Regions from separate parts of the Xanthomonas sp. WHRI 1810A genome, predicted to be linked through region 2. Evidence: riboswitches for the same ligand, from Rfam matches in the RefSeq annotation. Region 2 holds a riboswitch; the other holds the start of a gene.

The links. Region 2 has a riboswitch for fluoride ahead of ABQX22_RS18800 (voltage-gated chloride channel family protein). Riboswitches for the same ligand answer to the same signal wherever they lie in the genome.
Positions count from the first base shown of each region.
Region 1: it holds a riboswitch for fluoride, as region 2 does, so the genes downstream of both, ABQX22_RS03080 (voltage-gated chloride channel family protein) here and ABQX22_RS18800 (voltage-gated chloride channel family protein) in region 2, are expected to answer to the same signal.

Region 1 covers NZ_JBEGED010000001.1:679,336-682,744, reverse strand. The annotation lists gene ABQX22_RS03085 (hypothetical protein) at 1-58, opposite strand, end outside; gene ABQX22_RS03080 (voltage-gated chloride channel family protein) at 55-1,401, opposite strand; fluoride riboswitch at 1,481-1,553, opposite strand; gene ABQX22_RS03075 (DUF190 domain-containing protein) at 1,649-1,972, opposite strand; gene ABQX22_RS03070 (arsinothricin resistance N-acetyltransferase ArsN1 family B) at 2,496-3,047, opposite strand; gene arsH (arsenical resistance protein ArsH) at 3,067-3,409, opposite strand, start outside.
Region 2 covers NZ_JBEGED010000013.1:33,693-37,101, reverse strand. The annotation lists gene ABQX22_RS18805 (hypothetical protein) at 1-106, opposite strand, end outside; gene ABQX22_RS18800 (voltage-gated chloride channel family protein) at 103-1,449, opposite strand; fluoride riboswitch at 1,530-1,602, opposite strand; gene ABQX22_RS18795 (DUF190 domain-containing protein) at 1,698-2,021, opposite strand; gene ABQX22_RS18790 (aldo/keto reductase) at 2,110-2,475, shown strand; gene ABQX22_RS18785 (HAD family hydrolase) at 2,971-3,409, opposite strand, start outside.

The DNA.
Region 1 (3,409 bases), on a different contig from region 2:
TAGCGCCAGGAAAATAGAGTTGCAAAGCTGTCAGGCGATCTTGGTGATGTTCAATCATTTCTCTTCCCCCGCAAGAGTCACTTTCCGCTCGCTGGCGGATTCACTTTGAGCATGAAATTGCTTGATATCAGAGAGCCGGATTTCCTCCGGAAGAGGACGGTGATGCTTGCTGTGGCCGACGCGCTGGGCGTGATAGATCCCGGTGTGTCCGGATACGAGGTAACTTGCGATACAGGCAATGGCTGCAAGCGGAGCAATTTCGGGCCCGAAGAGCTCCATGGCCATAACGATGGTTGCCAGTGGCGTATTAGCTGCACCGGCAAAGACGGCGACAAAGCCGATACCAGCCAGCATGCCGAAGGGAAGGTGCAAGAGGGGAGCCAGCGCATTCCCCAAGGTGGCACCGATGTAAAACAGCGGTGTCACTTCACCGCCTTTGAATCCAGTGCCCAAGGAGACAACGGTGAACACCATCTTTCCAAGCCAATCCCAAGGGGCCATTGGTATTTGAAAGGATTGGACGATGCTCGGAATGCCTAGCCCGATGTACTTATCAACGTCAATGTAATGGTTACTACCGAGCGCCCACACTGCGACTGCGATCAGCAGGCCGCCGGCGAAGGGTCTTAATGGTGAATAGGTGATAAGCCGCTTAACGAAGGCTCCGAGCTTGTGGGTCGCAGTCGCGAATAGCAGGCCGGTAAGGCCAAAGACAATCCCAGCTGCCACCACAGCCATGACGCTCCACAGCTGCACCGGAACCACTTCGCCAATGACGTAATGCGTGTGAACCACGCCCCAGGCTTGCCCCACCTGGTCAGCAACGATTGCCGCAACCACGCAAGGGAAAAGCGCGTCGTAACGCATACGTCCAATGGCCAATACTTCAAGTCCGAATAAAGCCCCGGCAAGAGGGGTGCCGAAGACGGACGCAAAGCCAGCACTGATACCGGCCATGAGAATCACCCGACGGTCTTCGCGGCGCAGACGGAAGACATGCGTCAGTTGATCGGCAAGGGCACCGCCCATTTGCACCGCCGTCCCCTCACGTCCCACAGATGCACCAAAAAGGTGGGAAACCACGGTTCCAACCAGCACCATCGGCACCATGCGCAAAGGCACGATCTTCTTAGGATCATGGATCTCATCGATGATCAGGTTGTTTCCGGCATCAACGGGTTTGCCTATCAAGTGATATGCAAGTCCCACAGCAAAGCCAGCCACTGGCAGGAGCCAGATCACCAAAGGATGGGTTTCTCGCCACTGGGTGGCATGATCCAAGGAAAGGAGGAATAACGCAGAAGCAGAGCCTGCCAAAAGAGCTACAAGACCTGCAAGCGCAAGCCATTTCGCTATATAGGGCAGTAAGTCGAGTTGTTCAGGTCGTCGAAATTTAGACATTTGGCCAGCCACAAAAAAGTAGGTGGGCCTGACCAAAAAGGGAATCTGAGCGCGAACGCCTACAGACCTGATTGATCAGGTTTCTGTAGGCATCATCAGCTGCTACGGGCGCAGCGGTTTGTTAATGGAGGAATGCCATCTCCAATGCGCCGATCTTAGCTAGGTCTGTCCAAAATGTAAAATCGTGTTTCGGAGTACGAGGCAAGCGAAGGCGTCTTCGAGTCACCGCTTACGAAAGAGGGCCAAACTAGGTGACCTCTGTTCCGACGAAGCCCAGCTCAACTGGGGTTTTTATGTAAAACAACGAGATATCTTCAAGCTCCAATCGCTTGAATAACTGTTCAGATTCGTCCTCGGTAATGGCCATACGAATTTCGGTAGGCTGATCCGCTAGTTCAAAAAAATGCGAGGAATGCAGCCGGCCGGTATGCCCAAAGCCTTCGATACCTGTGGACAGAGTCGCACCCCGCAGTCCCATTTCTTTCGCCAAATCAACGACCCAGTCGCCGAGCATCTTTCCCTGATAGCGACGATTCTGTTGAGTAAAGAAGGTCACCAGAAAAGCTTTCATGTTCCTCTCCTCAGCGCGTGTTGATTATTTGATAGGACAGAAGCCCGGCAGCCGTCATTACCAGCGAGCCCACGACGTGTAGTGAAACTGAGCCTAGCGCCCAGGGCAGCCTACCTTCCTGAATCAGGGCAATTGTTTCTGCGGAAAACTTTCGATTCCACGCTCTGAAAACCGCAACGCATAGCCAGGCTTAACGCTGCGATGTTTAGTAATTATCTCATGAGTTCGTGATTGGCTACCACGGCTGTTGGTCCTGCAAGCCGGGTCGATTGTCTCGCGAAACTCAGAGGCCCTGAGGATCCGGAGCACATCCTACTCCCATGTGCCAAAGTCCGTCTGATCCTCCAAAGGCTGCATGAGGTTCCAAAGCGGCCGAATACGAAGGGCAGCTTTCGGCCATAAGCAGCCGGTCGATTTCACAGAACTCGCGAGAGCCAAGTGACATGAGAAAAAGCCAATATCTTCTCGACCGTCAAACTAGCCCTGATTGCCACTCGCAGCCCATCAAGTCGACCTGCGCAACCTAAACCTGCGGACTGATATCCATAAACGGCAGAGTGGGTTTCGGCGGACTCGAAACATCAAGCGCAATACGCCAATACCCAACGTCATGCCAAGCGCCTTGCTTGAATCCTACTTCTGGATACGTACCTATGTGAGCGAAGCCAAGTGCTTCGTGCAACCCCACGCTGCCATCGTTAGGCAGCGCTATCCCGGCATAGGCTGCGTGAAAGCCTTGCCTTTTCAATGTCGGTAGCAACACGTCATACAGTGCCCGACCGACCCCGCTACGGTGCGCTTCTGGCGATATATAAACGGTGACGTCGACCGACCAGCGATAGGCCTCACGAGCCCGATGCTGACTGGCATATGCATAGCCGATGATTTGGCCGTCTCGCTCCGCTACCAGATACGGGTAAGTCGGCAAAGTCGACCCAATCCGCTTGGCCATCTCTTCGACGGTAGGGGGCTCAAGCTCAAACGAAATCGCGGTGCGTTCAACCATCGGTGCGTAAATTGCCTGGATGGCTTGAGCGTCCGAAATCTGCGCATTCCTTACTGTGGTGTTGCTCATTCTCTATCCCCTTGGTCGCTCAAATCGATCTTTGATTGACTCGTTTCGAGAGTGCCTCGGCGCTTTCCTTGCGCTCCGAATAGCGGTCTACCAGATACGTTTCCCGGCCCCGAACCATCAGCGTGAACTTCACCAGTTCCTCCATCACGTCCACAACACGGTCGTAGTAGGCAGATGGCTTCATACGCCCTGCGTCGTCGAACTCCAGAAAGGCCTTGGGTACTGACGACTGGTTTGGGATGGTGATCATCCGCATCCAGCGCCCGAGGATCCGCAGCTGGTTTACCGTGTTGAACGACTGTGATCCACCGCAGACCTGCATGACCGCCAGCGTCTTGCCCTGGCTGGGGCGGACAGCGCCC
Region 2 (3,409 bases):
GTGCGGGCGCACTCAGGTGATGCCAGAAATTTGTAACTCGAGCCCGACTAGCGCCAGGGAAATAGAGCTGCAAAGCTGTCAGGCGATCTTGGCGATGTTCGGTCATTTCTCTTCCCCAATAAAAGTCACTTTGCGCTCGCTGGCGGATTCACTTTGAGCATGAAATTGCTTGATATCGGAGAGCCGGATTTCCTTCGGCAGAGGACGGTGATGCTTGCTGTGACCGACGCGCTGGGCGTGATAGATCCCGGTATGCCCGGATACGAGGTAACTTGCGATACAGGCAATGGCTGCAAGCGGAGCAATTTCAGGCCCGAAGAGCTCCATGGCCATGACAATGGTTGCCAGTGGCGTATTAGCTGCACCAGCGAAGACAGCGACAAAACCGATACCAGCCAGCATGCCGAAGGGAAGATGTAAGAGGGGCGCTAGCGCGTTCCCCAAGGTGGCTCCAATGTAAAACAGCGGAGTGACTTCGCCGCCCTTGAATCCAGTCCCCAGGGAGACAACGGTGAACAACATCTTTCCAAGCCAGTCCCAAGGAGCCATTGGCATTTGAAAGGATTGGACGATGCTCGGAATCCCCAGTCCGATGTACTTATCGACATCGGTGTAATGGTTGCTACCAAGCGCCCACACTGCCACTGCGATCAGAAGGCCGCCGGCGAATGGTCGTAATGGCGAATAGGAGATAAGTCGTTTAACGAAAGCCCCTAGCTTATGGGTGGTCGTCGCGAATAGCAGGCCAGTGAGGCCGAAGATAATCCCAGCGGCGACCACAGCCATGACGCTCCAGAGCTGCACGGGAACCACTTCGCCAATGACGTAATGCGTATGAACCACTCCCCAGGCTTTCCCCACCTGGTCAGCAACGATTGCCGCAACCACGCAAGGGAAAAGCGCGTCGTAACGCATGCGTCCGATGGCCAACACTTCAAGTCCGAACAAAGCCCCGGCAAGAGGGGTGCCGAAGACGGACGCAAAGCCAGCACTGATACCGGCCATGAGAATCACCCGGCGATCTTCGCGGCGTAGCCGAAAGACATGCGTCAATTGATCCGCAAGAGCGCCGCCCATCTGCACCGCCGTTCCCTCACGTCCCACAGATGCACCGAAGAGGTGGGAAACCACGGTTCCGATTAGCACCATCGGCACCATGCGCAAGGGAATAGTCTTTTTAGGATCGTGGATCTCATCGATGATCAGGTTGTTTCCGGCATCAACTGGTTTGCCTATCAGGTGATACGCAAGTCCCACGGCAAAGCCAGCAACTGGCAGGAGCCAGAGCACCCAGGGATGGGCTTCTCGCCACTGGGTGGCATGATCCAAAGAAAGGAGGAATAACGCAGAGGCAGAGCCTGCCAAAAGAGCTACAAGACCAGCAAGCGCAAGCCATTTCGCAATATAGGGCAGTAAGTCGAGTTGTTCAGGTCGTCGAAATTTAGACATTTGGCCAGCCACAAAAATGTAAGTGGGCCTGACCAAAAAGGGGATTCTGGGCGCGAACGCCTACAGACCTGGTTGATCAGGTTTCTGTAGGCATCATCAGCTGCTACGGGCACAGCGGTTGGTTAATGGAGGAATGCCATCTCCAATGAGCCGATCTTAGCGAGCTCTGTCCAAAATGTAAAATCGTGTTTCGGAGCACGAGGCAAGCGTAGGCGTCTTCGAGTCACCGCTTATGAAAGCAGGCCAGACTAGGTGACTTCTGTTCCGGCGAAGCCCATCTCAACTGGGGTTTTTATGTAAAATAACGAGATATCTTCAAGCTCCAATCGCTTGAATAACTGCACAGATTCGTCCTCGGTAATGGCCATACGAATTTCGGTAGGCTGATCCGCTAGTTCAAAAAAATGCGAGGAATGCAGCCGGCCGGTATGCCCAAAGCCTTCGATACCTGTGGACAGAGTCGCACCCCGCAGTCCCATTTCTTTCGCCAAATCAACGATCCAGTCGCCGAGCATCTTTCCCTGATAGCGACGATTCTGTTGAGTAAAGAAAGTGACCAGAAAACCTTTCATGTTCCTCTCCTAAGCGCGTGCTGATTATTTGATAGGACAGAAGCCCGGCAGCCGTCATTGCCACCCGGGCAGGATTCACACTGGCATCATGCGCACTGGTCAAGTCGGATGCAAACGACTGGTCAAGTCGAATGCAAATGGCTGGTCAAGTTCATGCAATTGCCCAGACGGTGCCCGCGAGGCCAACCACCATCTCGTCACACTGATCGATGAAATCGCCCAACGCAAGCAAGCCACCCCCGCCCAGATTGCACTGGCCTGGCTGCTGGCACAAAAGCCGTGGATCGCGCCTATCCCAGGTACAACCAAGCTGCATCGCCTTGAAGAAAACGTAGGCGGAGCAACCGTGGAATTGACCGTAGAAGACCTTCGCGAACTTGGTGAGGTTCTGGCCAAGGTGCCTGTACAAGGTGAGCGCTACACCGCGCAGATGATGAAAACCATCAACCGTTAATCGGTCTTCAGCGCCTGACGGTGTTTCTTCGGGGGCACCGTCACACCCTCGTTTCCCACTATCCATCTGCACGAGCGACCGATCACTATGGAGTCAGAAGAAGCTACCGGCTATGGCGGCTGTATTGGTCGTGGTCATCGGCTCGCAATTGCTGCAGTGGTCAGAGACATGGACAAGTTGCTGCCTGTCATCCCTGTCTATATCGGTTTTATACTCTTGGCGCCCCTGGCAGGTGCACTCGTGGCTCGGGCATTCAAATTGCCGGCCAGCACGGCGAGATCAGTAGCCTTTAGTAGCTCCACACGTAACTCGTTGGTAGTTCTACCATTGGCACTGGCTTGACCCGAGGACATCAGAGGGCTCGCTGCGGCAGCAGTCATCACCCAAACGTTGATTGAGTTGGTCAGCGAGCTTATTTACATCCGAATAATCCCTGCGTTGATTTGGCGCAAAATGTAGTGGTTTGTAAGCATCAGCCCGACTCAACTTGCACTACTACGCGTCGGTGAGCACAACCTTTGCGAAGTCAGTGAGGCTCGAAAATCCCTCTGCCTCCCCCCTGCGTAAGCGAAAGCCGCTGATACCACATTGGCGAGGCCCGTCCCTGTCGCATCGCGCCGAGTCGCCAATCATCACGACTCGTCCATGACTGCCGAAGTCATCACCAGGCCTGACACCCAGTAAGTCACAGGTATTTCGATAGATGATCGGGGAAGGCTTCATGGCGCCAACGTGGTAGCTGAAACCGTAGCCACCTAGGTTCGGAAAGATCTGTTGAATCGCTGGGCCATATGGCATGGCCAGATTGGAGCATATGGCTGTTGGCATGCCCGCAGCCCGTAGCATCGCTATGGCTTCTAAGGCATCTGGGAACGGCTCAATGCTCGCAAGCTCGGCTTTGAGAGCTTGCTCCAGGAGACCGAGCCGGTCAGGC